3 regions of the Paenibacillus larvae subsp. larvae genome follow, and region 2 is predicted to be linked to each of the others. Evidence: a T-box and tRNA genes for the amino acid it is inferred to sense, from the RefSeq annotation. Region 2 holds a T-box; the other regions hold tRNA genes.
The links. A T-box is a leader RNA that pairs with one kind of tRNA and senses whether it is charged. The one in region 2 lies ahead of argS (arginine--tRNA ligase), so its partner is inferred to be a tRNA-Arg.
Positions count from the first base shown of each region.

Region 1 (5,701 bases), 1.8 Mb from region 2:
GCAAACCGACACAGGTAGGCGAGAAGAGAATTCTAAGGCGCGCGGAAGAACTCTCGTTAAGGAACTCGGCAAAATGACCCCGTAACTTAGGGAGAAGGGGTGCCCCGGTAGAGTGAATAGCTCGAGGGGGCCGCAGTGAATAGGCCCAAGCGACTGTTTAGCAAAAACACAGGTCTATGCGAAGCCGCAAGGCGAAGTATATGGGCTGACGCCTGCCCGGTGCTGGAAGGTTAAGGGGAGTGGTTAGGGCTTAAGGCCCGAAGCTATGAACCGAAGCCCCAGTAAACGGCGGCCGTAACTATAACGGTCCTAAGGTAGCGAAATTCCTTGTCAGGTAAATTCTGACCCGCACGAATGGCGTAACGACTTGGGCGCTGTCTCAACGAGAGATCCGGTGAAATTTTAATACCTGTGAAGATGCAGGTTACCCGCGACAAGACGGAAAGACCCCATGGAGCTTTACTGCAGCTTGATATTGGACTTTGGTACGATCTGTACAGGATAGGTGGGAGCCTAAGAAGCCGGAGCGCCAGCTTCGGTGGAGGCAGCGTTGGGATACCACTCTGATCGTATCGGAGTTCTAACCCGGGACCGTGAACCGGTTCGGGGACAGTGTCAGGTGGGCAGTTTGACTGGGGCGGTCGCCTCCTAAAGAGTAACGGAGGCGCCCCAAGGTTCCCTCAGAATGGTTGGAAATCATTCGAAGAGTGCAAAGGCAGAAGGGAGCTTGACTGCGAGACCTACAAGTCGAGCAGGGACGAAAGTCGGGCTTAGTGATCCGGTGGTACCGCATGGAAGGGCCATCGCTCAACGGATAAAAGCTACCCTGGGGATAACAGGCTTATCTCCCCCAAGAGTCCACATCGACGGGGAGGTTTGGCACCTCGATGTCGGCTCATCGCATCCTGGGGCTGAAGTAGGTCCCAAGGGTTGGGCTGTTCGCCCATTAAAGCGGTACGCGAGCTGGGTTCAGAACGTCGTGAGACAGTTCGGTCCCTATCTGTCGTGGGCGCAGGAAATTTGAGAGGAGCTGTCCTTAGTACGAGAGGACCGGGATGGACGTACCGCTGGTGTACCAGTTGTTCCGCCAGGAGCACAGCTGGGTAGCTATGTACGGAAGGGATAAGCGCTGAAAGCATCTAAGCGTGAAGCCCGCCTCAAGATGAGATTTCCCAAGTAGTAAGACCCCTTGAAGACGACGAGGTAGATAGGTTGGGGGTGGAAGCGCAGCAATGCGTGGAGCTGACCAATACTAATCGGTCGAGGGCTTATCCTAAAGAAACAACTGTTCTAAGTACACTTTGCTTCGCTGCTAGTTTTCAGGGTGCAAGAGGCTGGTTCAAGCTGCATGCCTTTTCTAAGGCAGGATATTTTCTCGCAGCCTGACCGAGGCAGTAATGCTTCGAAAAATCCTATTCCCCGATAGCTCAGTTGGTAGAGCACTCGACTGTTAATCGAGTTGTCACAGGTTCGAGCCCTGTTCGGGGAGCCAATGGAGAGGTGTCCGAGTTGGCCGAAGGAGCACGATTGGAAATCGTGTAGGCGCCAAAAGCGTCTCGAGGGTTCGAATCCCTCTCTCTCCGCCATTATATATCCGGCCCGTTGGTCAAGGGGTTAAGACACCTCCCTTTCACGGAGGTAACAGGGGTTCGAATCCCCTACGGGTCACCATGTATAATTTTTCTTTTGACAAAGCAGTGAGAACCTAATATAATTGAACTCACATTGCTTTATATGGACGCTTAGCTCAGCTGGGAGAGCATCTGCCTTACAAGCAGAGGGTCGGCGGTTCGATCCCGTCAGCGTCCACCATAATTTAACCCGGAAGATAGGCATAAGCGATTAGCAGATACGCTTGCTTCTAAGGTTAATTGCCGCGGGGTGGAGCAGTCCGGTAGCTCGTCGGGCTCATAACCCGAAGGTCGTAGGTTCAAATCCTGCCCCCGCAATATGGAGCTGTGGTGTAGAGGCCTAACATGCCTGCCTGTCACGCAGGAGACCGCGGGTTCGAATCCCGTCAGCTCCGCCATTCTATTCCATGAATCATGATGTCATGGAAGTTCTGGAAATAAGTTGAGGCTCGGTAGCTCAGTCGGTAGAGCAGAGGACTGAAAATCCTCGTGTCGGCGGTTCGATTCCGTCCCGAGCCACCATAGCGACCAGCCGGTGTAGCTCAATTGGTAGAGCAACTGACTTGTAATCAGTAGGTTGGGGGTTCAAGTCCTCTCGCCGGCACCATCGCATAGTTTTATAATGTGGAGGCTTAGCGAAGTGGCCAAACGCAGCAGACTGTAAATCTGTTCTCTTACGAGTTCGGTGGTTCGAATCCATCAGCCTCCACCATATTATAGGGGCATAGTTTAAAGGTAGAACAGCGGTCTCCAAAACCGTTAGTGTGGGTTCAATTCCTGCTGCCCCTGCCAAAGTTTTATGGCGGTCGTGGCGAAGTGGTTAACGCATCGGATTGTGGCTCCGACACTCGAGGGTTCGATTCCCTTCGATCGCCCCATATAGTCCTGTTGGGGGTTAGCCAAGCGGTAAGGCAACGGACTTTGACTCCGTCATGCATAGGTTCGAATCCTATACCCCCAGTTTAATGCGGAAGTGGCTCAGTGGTAGAGCATCGCCTTGCCAAGGCGAGGGTCGCGGGTTCGAACCCCGTCTTCCGCTCCATCCTAAGGCGCCATAGCCAAGTGGTAAGGCAGAGCTCTGCAAAAGCTTTACCCCCAGTTCGAATCTGGGTGGCGCCTCCATTATTTACGCCGGAGTGGCGGAATCGGCAGACGCACAGGACTTAAAATCCTGCGGTAGGTGACTACCGTACCAGTTCAAGTCTGGTCTTCGGCACCAGTTCTATCGAATAGTAAGTGCCCTTAGCTCAGCTGGATAGAGCGTTTGACTACGAATCAAAAGGTCAGGAGTTCGAATCTCTTAGGGCACGCCAGTAAGCCGGTGTGGCGGAATGGCAGACGCGACGGACTCAAAATCCGTTTCTCGCAAGAGAGTGGGGGTTCAAGTCCCTTCACCGGCATAATTCAAAAAGCAAGTGCAGCTATTACCCTGCACTTGCTTTTTCTATATACCCAATTCCACTGCATTTCTTTTCAAGAATAATTCTGTTATTTTTTGTTTCCAATTTGTTTTGATTTCTTTTTTACTAGCAGCATTCATTACCCTTATTATTGGAACATTTGCTTTAGAAAGGACTTTACCTGTTTATTGAACCAGCCAGGTTGCTCCAAAGGTGTCAGATGTGCGGATTTATCTATCTGAACATATTGGGAATCAGGAATTTTATCCGCCATTCGCTGCATCACATCGGGAGGAGTAATAGGGTCTTCGGTTCCGGCTACGATTAAGACAGGAACAGAAATGGAAGATAAATCCTGAATCGAACTCTCACGAAATGCCATAGCCAGACTGATGTGTGCCAAACCGGCCGGGTCCATGGACAGAATCATGTTTTGGATATCTTGTACCAGTTTTTGATTATCTTTTTTAGTATCCGCGGCAACAAGGTTTGGTAACATCTGCTCAACTAACTGGTTGGAGCCATGTTCAAGCAGGTTCCCAGCTGTATGCAATCGTTTTGTTTGGCCTTCGACTGTGTCCGCATCCGGTCTTGTATTCGTCAGAATAAACGCCAGGATTCGCTCAGGCGCTTTACGCCATAAGGAAAATGCAACATATCCTCCCATGGAAAGACCACAGCAAACAAATTGGACAATACCCAAATTATCCAGCAAAGCAAGTATATCCTCGGCTAATTCTTCAAATGAAAATGGATGCTTGGAGTCTTGAGATTGTCCCATTCCTCTAAAGTCAGGTGCAATTACCCTGTAAGACAATTTAAAATAATCCAGTTGATTAATCCACATGCTCCCCTCAAAAGGGGAACCGTGAAGGAAAACCAATGCTGGACCCTCTCCCTCATCAATTATGTACATTTCTTTATTTCTTACTGTTAATTTCATTAAAAATAACCTCCTTAAGTTCATAAACTGATAGTCGAATCCATTTCATAACTTAGATATCCATCGGAACGGGTACAAGATATAGATAAATCTGGACCGTATCTATCTATATCTTCTCTATTAAGTGCTCACCAGTTGTATTATGAAATTGAGTAACTCAAGTTAACAAAAAATAAATCAGCAGCCGAAATAAAATAGAGGACTTTCGTTTCTTTTGTTATATCATAGCACAAATCAAAGTTCCTTTTGGAAAGATGCTTTGAAAGACAAATATTGTTGGATAATATTTCCTCGGAAATAAATGCGTGAATACTGCCTTAAATTGTCAAAAATCAGAAAAAAAATTCAAACCCAATTTGTAAAAAGGAGAAAAGAATCCTCCATTCAAGTGAATACAGAAAATATAAATAAGTTTCCGGATGAAGGTAAATCAGATGGACTTAAGTTATAGGCTGAAGTCCCGGCCGAAATTAAACTCACTCATTTAATTTTCCGATAAAAGGAAAAACATGACGATAGTATCATACCATTTGGTCTATATGATAGATAAAAAGTACCGAAATTCGACACAAATTTGTAGCTATATGTTAAAATAATCCTAAAACTTATGTAACAATTACTTGCTATGATTTTGTTAGAATTATTTATAGGGAAAATTATCATATGAACAGGAAGGAATGGAGTGAATAGCATGTCAAAGAGATCATGGACTAGCCAAGAATTGGATAGGTTGATAGTGCTGTCGAAAGATTGCCCTCCTGCTGTCATTGCTAAAGAATTGGAGCGTCCTGTGACCTCAGTTAGAAAAAAAATGCGGGAAATCGGTGTAACTTACGTAAAAGGTGACGAGTGGAAAAGAAAACAAATTCAAATGCTCATCTCCAGTGACCAAGCACCTGTCTCACCATCAACCACGAAAATAGGGAAAAAGGAAGAAACTTATCCGGAATCCGCTGTATTAGATGAATTTTGGACGACTCTCCTTCGAATGGCAAGAGTGGCCAAAAAAAGAGGAAAACGTGTGGATGTTCTTTCCTTTATTGATACTTATCGCAAAATCCGTACTGGAGGCTAATGGTATGGACCAAGAGCAAGATAGTTTTTGGAAGGTATACACATATCGGGTCCAAGACAATTAGAAAACCTTGGCGGCTTAATACCTACCGTCAAGGTTTTTTATTGTTTTCCAGCTTATCTTATTCTAATAGTATCAATCCGTTATTAAGATTGCATGTTTCTCTTCAATCCTACAGCTGGTATAATTTGAAACATGTAGATTATTCACCAGGAGGACAACGAAGTGGCCGAGCCTTTAGTCAAATCCGTAAATGCTGGAATGCCTATTGAGGCCTGTTTTCACGGGAAACTGACGAAGACAGGCATTTTTAAAACACCAGTTAAGTTCCCTGTTTTCTTGAATAAGACAAACCTGACAGGTGATGGGCAGGCAGACTTGAAATATCATGGTGGACCTGATAAAGCCTTGTGTATATACTGCTACGAGCATTATCCTTTTTGGGAATCCAACCTTCAGCAGAATTTGTCTTTCGGGGCTTTCGGAGAAAACTTGACAGTAGAAGGAATGCCGGAAAATGAGGTGTATATTGGCGATATCTTTCAATTTGGAGTACCAGAGATTGTTTCTGAAGTAGCGAATTTGGGATATACAGGTTATTATGCAAGAATACTGGAGGAGGGAACTATTTCAGACTGTCCCGAAATTAAAC
Region 1 covers NZ_CP019687.1:326,793-332,493, forward strand. Annotated here, with positions in the region: rRNA gene BXP28_RS01745 (23S ribosomal RNA) at 1-1,276, shown strand, start outside; tRNA gene BXP28_RS01750 (tRNA-Asn) at 1,417-1,492, shown strand; tRNA gene BXP28_RS01755 (tRNA-Ser) at 1,495-1,586, shown strand; tRNA gene BXP28_RS01760 (tRNA-Glu) at 1,597-1,671, shown strand; tRNA gene BXP28_RS01765 (tRNA-Val) at 1,737-1,812, shown strand; tRNA gene BXP28_RS01770 (tRNA-Met) at 1,876-1,949, shown strand; tRNA gene BXP28_RS01775 (tRNA-Asp) at 1,953-2,029, shown strand; tRNA gene BXP28_RS01780 (tRNA-Phe) at 2,078-2,153, shown strand; tRNA gene BXP28_RS01785 (tRNA-Thr) at 2,163-2,238, shown strand; tRNA gene BXP28_RS01790 (tRNA-Tyr) at 2,258-2,343, shown strand; tRNA gene BXP28_RS01795 (tRNA-Trp) at 2,350-2,423, shown strand; tRNA gene BXP28_RS01800 (tRNA-His) at 2,434-2,509, shown strand; tRNA gene BXP28_RS01805 (tRNA-Gln) at 2,521-2,592, shown strand; tRNA gene BXP28_RS01810 (tRNA-Gly) at 2,599-2,673, shown strand; tRNA gene BXP28_RS01815 (tRNA-Cys) at 2,680-2,753, shown strand; tRNA gene BXP28_RS01820 (tRNA-Leu) at 2,762-2,850, shown strand; tRNA gene BXP28_RS01825 (tRNA-Arg) at 2,868-2,944, shown strand; tRNA gene BXP28_RS01830 (tRNA-Leu) at 2,949-3,031, shown strand; gene BXP28_RS01835 (alpha/beta fold hydrolase) at 3,180-3,974, opposite strand; gene BXP28_RS01840 (hypothetical protein) at 4,666-5,049, shown strand; gene BXP28_RS01845 (MOSC domain-containing protein) at 5,275-5,701, shown strand, end outside.
Region 1: it encodes a tRNA-Arg, which carries the amino acid that the T-box ahead of argS (arginine--tRNA ligase) is inferred to sense. The anticodon was not compared.

Region 2 (5,701 bases):
GAACAGGTACAGCTTGAGTGATTTGCTCTCTACCATTTTCTGATCAGGGATATAGCTGATATAGATGGTAGCGAAATCAGGCTGGCCCGTCATCGGGCACAAGCTTGTAAATTCAGGGCAGTTGAACTTGACGAAGTAATCCCTGTCCGGTTTTTTATTGTCAAAGGATTCCAGAACACCCGGGTCATACTGGGTAGGATACTGGGTCTTCTGGTTTCCGAGTAAAGTCAGCCCCTCTATTCCTTTTTCATGAGACACTTCTGTTCGCTCCTTTTCGAATAACATTCTTTTACATCTGCGTAACGTATTTTCTACACACCGCGTTTATTGCCCCAAAGAAAAGCATGAAGCTGCGGAAGTACCATTACATCATTCAAATCCCCGGATGCAACGGTTTTCCGGATAAGCCATTCATACCGGTCAAGGAGCTGCTCAAGCAGTTTTGCGTTATCAGCCGTATAAATATCCGGGTTGCCAACCTGAAGATACATCGGTACGAGAGGATACCTTTGATGAACCCGTTTAGCATATTGAAAATCAATGTCGTCAAATACGACTACTTTCAGGCTTACCCGCTGCATGGGGTGGCTTTGCATGCGTCCCCGTAACTTTTCTGCAATCTTGTCAAGCATGCCCCAATCGGTTGTCATACCGGAACTTGGAGGCTTAGGGGATAAAGTAACGTCATCCACAGCCAAAAGCCAGTCCTGCCACTTGGAGCCCTGGGTCTCAATGGCTGTACGGATTCCTTGAGACTGCAAAAGGCTCACGAGTTTCCCCATTTGTGAAAGCAGCACCGGATTACCGCCTGATATCGTAACATGGGAAAATCTCTTTCCGCCAAGGCGTTTCAGTTCTTCCACAATATCTTCCGGAGACAGCATCCGGATTTGATCTTTGCCGCTTCCGTCCCACGTAAAGGAGGAATCACACCAGCTGCATCTGTAATCACAGCCGGCTGTCCGTACAAACATCGTTTTTTGGCCAATGACCATACCTTCTCCCTGAATTGTTGGCCCGAATATTTCCAGCACAGGAATATTAGTCACCGGTGATCCACTCCCGTCTGGCCTCTGCAAAGCTGGTCGGTGTTTCGTAAAGGCGGACGAATTCTACCCGGGCACCTTGTTCTTCCATGATCCGGTCCGGAAGAGACTCCTCCATTTTTTCAAACAGCCAGACCACCATATTCTCCGCAGTTGTATTCATAGCCGGGAGTGTTTCGTTCAGATAACGGTGATCCAAATAAGGCTCGATATCCTGTTTCCAAATTTCCTTGATATCAGCAAAGTCCACCATCAGGCCGATATCATTCACGCGGCCGCTAATCCCGAAGACCGCTTTATAGGTATGCCCGTGCAGATTTTTACATTTTCCTTCATAGGCATGCAGATGATGGGACGCGTCGAAAGTGAATTCTTTACTGACTAACACCCGTTTATGATGATAACGAAGCTGGCTGCACGCAATATCCTGACCTGCCCGCTGCAGCTTATCTACAATACGGAAATCACCTGGACGCGTCATTGTATTACAGCCCCTTTCACCGCCAGTTGTTGTTCATATTGCTTGAGTCCCGCATTTCTAAGTTTGCATGCCGGACACTCTCCGCACCCGCTGCCCATAACTCCGTTATAGCAGGTTAACGTTTTTTCTTTAACAAATTCATAGGCGCCGAGCTGATCGGCCAGTTCCCATGTCTGGGCTTTGTTTAGCCACATTAAAGGTGTATGAATGACAAACGGATAATCCATAGCCAGATTAAGTGTCACATTCAATGACTTGATGAAAGCGTCCCGGCAATCCGGATACCCGCTAAAATCCGTTTCGCATACTCCCGTAACCAGATGCCTTGCCCCCGCCTGCTTAGCCATAACAGCCGCAAATGTAAGAAACAGCATGTTTCTTCCGTCTACAAAAGTGGAAGGCGGTTCCCCTTCCTTTTCTTCTATGGCCATGTCTTTTCGGGTCAAAGCGCTGGGCGCCAGCTGATTCAACAGGCTCATGTCCAGAACCGTATGCTTTAAGCCCAGTTCTTCTGCAATGCTTTTAGCCACTTTCATTTCCAAACTGTGTCTTTGCCCGTAATCAAAAGTTACGGTTTCTACCTCACCAAATTGCCGGAGAGCCCAGAACAAACACGTAGTGCTATCCTGCCCCCCGCTAAATACAACAATAGCTTTCTCTTGTTTCACAGTAATTCAGCTCCTTAGTTTTTTATAGAGGGAAGATCTCGAACCTCTCCCATGCTGTAGCAGCACGGATTTTCTTTTATAAAATAAGCATACAGCTGGGACAAAGGCTATTATACCGGATTCCCCTGCTCCTGGCTATGTCCTTTCTTATCCAGCCTCTTGTATTCTCTTCACGGCTGCTGTACAATGGAATACAATTTAGGGAAAACGATCAGCATCTAAAATTCTATAACCTGTCAACATCGAGGATTGGGAGAGTAATCCTGATAGAGCGGTAACAGCGAACCGGGTTGGTGGAAGCCGGTACTAAGCATCAGGATGAAGCGCCCCCAGGAGATGGTCTTCTGAACAGCTTTTCAGCTTGTGTAGGAAGATCCGGCATTCACCCCGTTAGCGTGCAAAGCGGCCGTAACAACCGGCTGGTATGAATAATACTTGTCCGTTATTGTTATCCGGCACCAAGAGTGGTACCGCGGGAACTGCAGGCTCTCGTCTCTTTTTAAGGAGACGGGAGCCTTCTTTTTTTGAAAGGAGGAAGTATCTTGTCTATGTTAACGAAATATGCGGCCCATCTGCTAAAAGACGTCCTTCCCTTGGACGCAGAGGATATTCATCAGGTACTGGAACCCCCCCTTCCGGGGACATGGGGGATGTAGCCTTCCCCTGCTTTCATGCTTCCAAACTGCTTAGGAAGCCGCCGGCACAGATAGCTGCCGAGCTTGCGGCCGCCATTCATGCAGAAGGAGTCAGGGCAGAAGCGGCAGGCCCTTACATCAATTTATTCTTTACTCCCTCTGTATACGGGGACCTGCTTCTTCAAGGAATGATGAATCCGGAATTCGGCAAACCTGATCTGGGCCAAGGAAAGCGGGTCATTATCGACATGTCTTCCCCGAATATCGCCAAGCCGTTCGGCATTGGGCACTTACGTTCTACTGTGATCGGAAACGCCTTGTATAACTTGTACAAAGAGACCGGGTTTGAACCTGTAAGTGTGAATCATTTGGGAGATTGGGGCACGCAATTCGGCAAGCAGATTTGCGCTTATAAGCATTGGGGCAGCGAGGAGAAGCTGAAAGCAGACCCGATCCGCGAATCACTGGAGCTGTATGTCCGTTTTCATGAAGAAGCTGAGCAGTATCCGGAATTGGAGGATGAGGCAAGGGGCTGGTTCCGCAAGCTGGAGACGGGAGATGAGGACGCCAAACGCTTATGGGAATATTTTGTAAAAGTCAGTTTGAATGAATTTGAGCGCATGTATGATAAACTCGGAGTCAAATTTGACCATACCCTTGGGGAAAGCTTCTATAATGACAAAATCGTTCCTGTAATTAAGGCCTTAAAAGAGCAAAATCTGCTTGAGGAAAGTGACGGGGCTTATGTGGTCAGGCTGGATGAAGAAGGAATGCCGCCCTGTCTCATCACCAAATCTGACGGCACTACGATTTACCCGACCCGTGATCTGGCAACGGCTATATACAGACATGATGTAATGAAGGGAGACAAGCTGCTGTATGTAGTAGGCGGAGAGCAGAAACTGCACTTTAAGCAAGTCTTTGCCGTACTCGGCAAGCTTGGAAAAACCTGGGTTGAAAGTTGTGAACATGTCCCCTTCGGCCTGATGAAATTTGCAGGCAAAAAAATGTCTACCCGCAGAGGGCGTGTTGTTTCCCTGGAGGAAGTACTGCAGGAAGCCGTAAACCGGGCAAGAGAGATTATTGAAGAAAAAAACCCGCTTTTGCCGGATAAAGAGCATGTGGCTGAAGCTGTCGGTATCGGAGCCATAGTCTTCGGGGACCTGAAAAATAACAGAGTTAACGAGATTGATTTTTCACTGGATGAAGCATTGAATTTTGATGGAGAAACGGGCCCGTATGTGCAGTATACATTCGCAAGAACACAGAGTGTACTTGCGAAAGCAGAGTGGAATTTTTCCCTGGCTGATTGCAAAAACATCCTCTCCCATTCAGATCTGAACAGCATAAACCATTCATCCGTCTGGCAGCTAATCAAACAGCTTTCCCTTTATCCGCAAGCTATTGAACGGGCAGTGAAACGGAACGAGCCTTCCGTGGTGGCGCGTTACGCATTAGAGACTGCCAAAGCTTTTAACCGCTTTTATAATCTGAACCGGATATTGGCCGAGGACGAGAAAGAACAAAAAGCCAAGCTGATTGTTACAACCGCGGCTGCGGAAATAATCCGAAGGTCATTGCATTTGCTGGGCCTTAAAACGCCGAAGCAGATGTAAAGGGGCATCAGGAAAGCCAGCCATACAAACTGTAACCCGCAGTATAATCACTTTTATAAAGTGCTATGCGGGTTATAGTTTAATATGGAGTTAGTGGATTTTACCCAGCGGGCCTTTTAACGGCAAAGCTTTGTTTTTAATCTGAAGTCTTATTCTGCTATTGAACCTCTCATGACTAAAGTTACGAGATTCTTGGGAACAGAGCGTACTTATTATGTAGTGGCATACACTACCAACAGCGGTTTCTCTTATATACCAAGCTATTCCCGCAGTTCCTACGGTTATTGTTATTCAGAAAATCTGTACGTTGATACATGACTTTTTCATGTAATCTAGCAACTTTTCGTTTTTGTCTCTGATAATTCCTTGCTTCAAAAAGATGAACTCCCTTCTTCTTAGCAAGCAAAGCGCGCCGAGGCAACTTGTGATGTTCGCGTTTCAACTTCTTTTCCATTCTGAACGTAAATTTATTGTTATCGACTTTTCGACCATCCGAAAAATAGCGAAGTCTGAAATACCTAAGTCTATTCCTATAGCAGAATTAGTTTTTGGCCGTTCGTATATTTCTTCTTCACAAAGAATAGAAAAAAAATATTTTCCACTAGCAGCCGTTTTAAGTGGTCATTTTCTTGGGACAACTTCTTTGTTTCCAGAGGGGAAATCCCCCCTACCGAAATCACTCCCCATTTTCCTGACTCATACTCTTTTATCCATCGATGTAAGCATATTGGAGGCAAGCTCGTAACGTCTTGCCACGGCTGCTTTGTTTCTGGTTTCCAGAGCTTCCTTTACAACCTGTACCTTAAACTCGTTGGAATATTTCGTTCGTCTCATTTATTCATCCTCCCCTATCACTTGTAGTATAAACAATACACACTCTTATTGTCCAAGTTCATTAGGGGGCTTTAGAGGTATGATTCCTATGATCAAAGAGCTTAAAGTTGAAGGAATTCCCGTTAAGTTATTTATATTTTCTTTTGTATCCCTATTTATTATGAAGAGGTATATCAAAATAGGTTCTCCATATAGATGAAGCTCAATCATTGATCGAGCTTCTTTGTAGCTCCACAATAATTAAAAAGAACGTTCATAAAATTTTCACTTACAGAGAATTTTTCATTGTCGCTATAATAAGAGATAGAAAGAAGGGATAATGGAAAAATGCTAACAAATAAGAAGGAAAATATACTATTTAGTTTAATGATGTGTTTTGGTATGAATTTAGTTATGACTATCTATAATTTATTATTAAATG
Region 2 covers NZ_CP019687.1:2,811,867-2,817,567, forward strand. Annotated here, with positions in the region: gene queF (preQ(1) synthase) at 1-258, opposite strand, end outside; gene queE (7-carboxy-7-deazaguanine synthase QueE) at 312-1,049, opposite strand; gene queD (6-carboxytetrahydropterin synthase QueD) at 1,042-1,527, opposite strand; gene queC (7-cyano-7-deazaguanine synthase QueC) at 1,524-2,195, opposite strand; PreQ1 riboswitch class I at 2,204-2,248, opposite strand; T-box leader at 2,432-2,695, shown strand; partial or broken gene argS (arginine--tRNA ligase) at 2,744-4,446, shown strand; gene BXP28_RS14595 (transposase) at 5,143-5,280, opposite strand; partial or broken gene BXP28_RS14600 (DUF2798 domain-containing protein) at 5,608-5,701, shown strand, end outside.

Region 3 (5,701 bases), 240 kb from region 2:
AGATCATCAGCTAAGGTCCCCAAGTGTGTGTTAAGTGGGAAAGGATGTGGAGTTGCACAGACAACCAGGATGTTGGCTTAGAAGCAGCCACCATTTAAAGAGTGCGTAATAGCTCACTGGTCGAGTGACTCTGCGCCGAAAATGTAACGGGGCTAAATACACCACCGAAGCTATGGGTCCTAATTAAGGGCAGTAGGGGAGCGTTCCAAGCAGCATAGAAGGTTGACCGTGAGGACAGCTGGAGCGCTTGGAAGTGAGAATGCCGGTATGAGTAACGAAAAGATCAGTGAGAATCTGATCCGCCGAAAGCCTAAGGGTTCCTGAGGAAGGTTCGTCCGCTCAGGGTAAGTCGGGACCTAAGGCGAGGCCGAAAGGCGTAGTCGAAGGACAACAGGCAGAAATTCCTGTACCACCAAACACCGCTATGAGCGATGGGGTGACACAGTAGGGTAGGGACGCAAGCTGATGGAAGTGCTTGTCCAAGCAGTGAGGCTGGTGTGCAGGCAAATCCGCACACGATGAAAGCCGGGCTGTGACGGGGAGTGAAAATAGCAGTAGCGAAGGTCTTGATCTCACACTGTCAAGAAAAGCCTCTAGCCAGGTGCAGGTGCCCGTACCGCAAACCGACACAGGTAGGCGAGAAGAGAATTCTAAGGCGCGCGGAAGAACTCTCGTTAAGGAACTCGGCAAAATGACCCCGTAACTTAGGGAGAAGGGGTGCCCCGGTAGAGTGAATAGCTCGAGGGGGCCGCAGTGAATAGGCCCAAGCGACTGTTTAGCAAAAACACAGGTCTATGCGAAGCCGCAAGGCGAAGTATATGGGCTGACGCCTGCCCGGTGCTGGAAGGTTAAGGGGAGTGGTTAGGGCTTAAGGCCCGAAGCTATGAACCGAAGCCCCAGTAAACGGCGGCCGTAACTATAACGGTCCTAAGGTAGCGAAATTCCTTGTCAGGTAAATTCTGACCCGCACGAATGGCGTAACGACTTGGGCGCTGTCTCAACGAGAGATCCGGTGAAATTTTAATACCTGTGAAGATGCAGGTTACCCGCGACAAGACGGAAAGACCCCATGGAGCTTTACTGCAGCTTGATATTGGACTTTGGTACGATCTGTACAGGATAGGTGGGAGCCTAAGAAGCCGGAGCGCCAGCTTCGGTGGAGGCAGCGTTGGGATACCACTCTGATCGTATCGGAGTTCTAACCCGGGACCGTGAACCGGTTCGGGGACAGTGTCAGGTGGGCAGTTTGACTGGGGCGGTCGCCTCCTAAAGAGTAACGGAGGCGTCCCAAGGTTCCCTCAGAATGGTTGGAAATCATTCGAAGAGTGCAAAGGCAGAAGGGAGCTTGACTGCGAGACCTACAAGTCGAGCAGGGACGAAAGTCGGGCTTAGTGATCCGGTGGTACCGCATGGAAGGGCCATCGCTCAACGGATAAAAGCTACCCTGGGGATAACAGGCTTATCTCCCCCAAGAGTCCACATCGACGGGGAGGTTTGGCACCTCGATGTCGGCTCATCGCATCCTGGGGCTGAAGTAGGTCCCAAGGGTTGGGCTGTTCGCCCATTAAAGCGGTACGCGAGCTGGGTTCAGAACGTCGTGAGACAGTTCGGTCCCTATCTGTCGTGGGCGCAGGAAATTTGAGAGGAGCTGTCCTTAGTACGAGAGGACCGGGATGGACGTACCGCTGGTGTACCAGTTGTTCCGCCAGGAGCACAGCTGGGTAGCTATGTACGGAAGGGATAAGCGCTGAAAGCATCTAAGCGTGAAACCCGCCTCAAGATGAGATTTCCCAAGTAGTAAGACCCCTTGAAGACGACGAGGTAGATAGGTTGGGGGTGGAAGCGCAGCAATGCGTGGAGCTGACCAATACTAATCGGTCGAGGGCTTATCCTAAAGAAACAACTGTTCTAAGTACACTTTGCTTCGCTGCTAGTTTTCAGGGTGCAAGAGGCTGGTTCAAGCTGCATGCCTTTTCTAAGGCAGGATATTTTCTCGCAGCCTGATCGAAGCAGTAACGCTTCGAAAAATCCGGTTTGGTGACGATAGCGGAAGGGAACCACGCGTACCCATCCCGAACACGGCCGTTAAGCCTTCCAGCGCCGATGGTACTTGGACCGAAGGGTCCTGGGAGAGTAGGACGTTGCCAAGCTGTATACCTGCGGGCATATAGAACCTGCTTGGGTCATTTCTAATGGAGAGGTGTCCGAGTTGGCCGAAGGAGCACGATTGGAAATCGTGTAGGCGTCAAAAGCGTCTCGAGGGTTCGAATCCCTCTCTCTCCGCCAGTTTTATTCGGCGGCGTAGCTCAGCTGGCTAGAGCGTACGGTTCATACCCGTAAGGTCGGGGGTTCAAGCCCCTCCGCCGCTATACAATCTTAATAAGGCCCGTTGGTCAAGGGGTTAAGACACCTCCCTTTCACGGAGGTAACAGGGGTTCGAATCCCCTACGGGTCACCATTATATGGACGCTTAGCTCAGCTGGGAGAGCATCTGCCTTACAAGCAGAGGGTCGGCGGTTCGATCCCGTCAGCGTCCACCATATTCGTAATAATTAAATCGTCGCGGGGTGGAGCAGTCCGGTAGCTCGTCGGGCTCATAACCCGAAGGTCGTAGGTTCAAATCCTGCCCCCGCAATATGGAGCTGTGGTGTAGAGGCCTAACATGCCTGCCTGTCACGCAGGAGACCGCGGGTTCGAATCCCGTCAGCTCCGCCATTTACTTTACCAACCCTTTTGTCATGTGGCGGTCGTGGCGAAGTGGTTAACGCATCGGATTGTGGCTCCGACACTCGAGGGTTCGATTCCCTTCGATCGCCCCATAACTTTTTTTGGGGGTTAGCCAAGCGGTAAGGCAACGGACTTTGACTCCGTCATGCATAGGTTCGAATCCTATACCCCCAGCCACATATGAGAGCCATTAGCTCAGTTGGTAGAGCACCTGACTTTTAATCAGGGTGTCGAAGGTTCGAGTCCTTCATGGCTCACCAGTTTTACAACAAGATCAGACACAAATTTCATAATTTGCGCGTGTGGCGGAATTGGCAGACGCACTAGACTTAGGATCTAGCGTCTCTGACGTGGGGGTTCAAGTCCCTCCACGCGCACCATTTGCGGAAGTGGCTCAGGGGTAGAGCATCGCCTTGCCAAGGCGAGGGTCGCGGGTTCGAATCCCGTCTTCCGCTTCACGTGCCCTTAGCTCAGCTGGATAGAGCGTTTGACTACGAATCAAAAGGTCGGGAGTTCGAATCTCTCAGGGCACGCCATTTTTATGTCGGGATGTAGCTCAGCTTGGTAGAGCACCTGGTTTGGGACCAGGGGGTCGCATGTTCAAATCGTGTCGTCCCGACCATATATAGATGTCCCAGTAGCTCAGCTGGATAGAGCAACGGCCTTCTAAGCCGTGTGTCGGGGGTTCGAATCCCTCCTGGGACGCCAGTGATTACCGAATCTTTCATTAGCTTGTGGGCTAAGAAAGGTTTTTTTATTTTGTTCTAGTTTAAAATGGACCCCCATTTAATAAATTAGCGTGGCCTGTTTTAGTATTAACAAGCTGAGACTGTGTTTAAAGCCCCTAAAAATCCTTGAGAGTGCTTGATTTATACCATTGCCAAGCTTGTCCATATTGTCTAAAATAAGATTAGGATAAAAGGTTTTTTTCAAGAAGAATCTACTTCATCCGGTTTGTCGTGTCCATTTCTTGTGTACCGTAAGCCGGACAATTATCACCAGGTTGTATGCTTGTTTATTTTTAGAAAAGAGGAAATCCTAAATTCCACTTAAGTGCGTGATTTTCTTTTCTTTTCACGATTCGCTGTGGTAAAATACGCTTTAGTGAGGTTAAACGGAAAAAGGTTTCAGAAATTGATGGAAACATATTTGCCTTCTCTACATACGATAAAAAAGACCGTAGATGCGGGAACATCCACGGTCTAACACAATAGATTGCCTTCAAGGGTAATCAGCTTCAATCATTGGGACGAAGATAGACCTCCTTGAGCCGCAAAGTCAAGGGAGGTCTACTTCTTTTTCTGCGAAAGGATCAGGACGACTAAGCTCGCGAAGGAAATCATCAGCGTCAGTGCGTCTTTCACTTCCACAGGGCATCACCTCCTGATTTGAGGTTAGCCGACACCCTTGAAACTTACTCTATTGTATGATTATTATATCACCAAGCTGGGAAAAGTTATAGAAATTTTTTCCATATTCTGCGTTTTTACCAGTCTTTTCTTAGCGAAAGAAGCTCCTTCAGTTCATCTGTATCCAATTCAGTGATCCAATTTTCCCCTTGGCCCACAATTTGCTGGCTTAGGCCGAGCTTCTGTTCGATCATCTCGTCAATCCTCTCTTCCAGAGTTCCCAAAGTTATAAATTTATGGACCTGCACATTTCGCGTCTGACCAATCCGGTAGGCCCGGTCCGTGGCCTGGTTTTCTACGGCTGGGTTCCACCAGCGGTCAAAGTGGAACACATGGTTTGCCGCTGTCAGATTGAGTCCCGTTCCTCCTGCTTTAAGCGACAGGAGAAAAACATAACGCTGCTCATCTTCAGGTAATGTAAGATCTTGAAAGCGTGCTATCATCTTATCCCGATCTGCTTTCGAGGAACCCCCGTGCAGGAAAAGTACAGGGTGTCCAAGCTCCTGCTCCAGTACGTGCTGGAGCAGAAAACCCGTGTCCACGAATTGGGTGAAGATAAGGCATTTATCACCTTCGTCACGAAGCTCGTGAACCATTTCAACCAGACGATCAAGCTTGCCGGACCGCTGCTCCCATGGCCCGCCCGGCCGTTCTTTGAGCACGAGGGCGGGGTGATTACAAATTTGTTTTAGCTTTGTTAAAGCAGCGAGAATGATACCGCGCCGTCCCATACCGCCAGCCTGATTCAATCTGTCGAGCATATCATGGATATAGTTTTCATACAGCGAAGCTTGTTCCGCAGATAGAGTAACAAATGTTTTGACTTCGTTTTTATCGGGCAGATCCAGTTGAATAGCCGGGTCTTTCTTAATACGGCGTAATAGGAAGGGCCTAATCAGTTTTTGCACCTGATTAATGGATTTCGTATCCTGTATTCGTTCAATTGAATGAACATACCGTTGGGTAAATTCCCTTTGGGTACCCAGGTAACCGGGATTAAGGAAATCGAAGATAGACCATAGTTCCGTCAAGCGGTTCTCAATGGGGGTACCGGTCAAAGCTATCCTATGGTGCCCCTTCAGCTTACGGATCGAGGCGGCCTGTTTGGTATAGGCATTTTTGATGTTTTGTGCCTCATCCAGACAAATTGAGTCCCAATATACGGTGCTGAGTTCTTCTTCATCTAGGTGAGACAACGTATATGAGGTCAGAACCAGATCGGTTGCGGATACCGCCTGCTCAAAAGAGACCCCTTTCCGCCGGTTAGGGCCATAATGCAGATGTACATTTAGTGAAGGAGCAAACCGCTTGAGTTCCATTTGCCAATTACCCAGGACGGATGTAGGACAAATGAGAAGGGAAGGAGAGGAGAGGCCTCCGTCTTCCTTTGCTTTTAATAAGTAGCTGATCCATTGAATGGTTTTTCCAAGTCCCATATCATCGGCCAGACATCCTCCAAGCTGCAGCTGTCTAAGAAAATGCATCCAGGAAATTCCCTCCGACTGATAAGGCCGCAGAGTCCCGCGAAACCCTTTGGGAGTGGAAATACCGGGAATTGAGGCCGC
Region 3 covers NZ_CP019687.1:3,049,131-3,054,831, reverse strand. Annotated here, with positions in the region: rRNA gene BXP28_RS15925 (23S ribosomal RNA) at 1-1,894, shown strand, start outside; rRNA gene rrf (5S ribosomal RNA) at 2,034-2,150, shown strand; tRNA gene BXP28_RS15915 (tRNA-Ser) at 2,195-2,286, shown strand; tRNA gene BXP28_RS15910 (tRNA-Met) at 2,296-2,369, shown strand; tRNA gene BXP28_RS15905 (tRNA-Glu) at 2,384-2,458, shown strand; tRNA gene BXP28_RS15900 (tRNA-Val) at 2,465-2,540, shown strand; tRNA gene BXP28_RS15895 (tRNA-Met) at 2,562-2,635, shown strand; tRNA gene BXP28_RS15890 (tRNA-Asp) at 2,639-2,715, shown strand; tRNA gene BXP28_RS15885 (tRNA-His) at 2,744-2,819, shown strand; tRNA gene BXP28_RS15880 (tRNA-Gln) at 2,830-2,904, shown strand; tRNA gene BXP28_RS15875 (tRNA-Lys) at 2,912-2,987, shown strand; tRNA gene BXP28_RS15870 (tRNA-Leu) at 3,024-3,107, shown strand; tRNA gene BXP28_RS15865 (tRNA-Gly) at 3,111-3,182, shown strand; tRNA gene BXP28_RS15860 (tRNA-Arg) at 3,187-3,263, shown strand; tRNA gene BXP28_RS15855 (tRNA-Pro) at 3,273-3,349, shown strand; tRNA gene BXP28_RS15850 (tRNA-Arg) at 3,359-3,435, shown strand; gene BXP28_RS25245 (hypothetical protein) at 4,017-4,070, opposite strand; gene BXP28_RS15845 (DEAD/DEAH box helicase) at 4,214-5,701, opposite strand, start outside.
Region 3: it encodes a tRNA-Arg, which carries the amino acid that the T-box ahead of argS (arginine--tRNA ligase) is inferred to sense. The anticodon was not compared.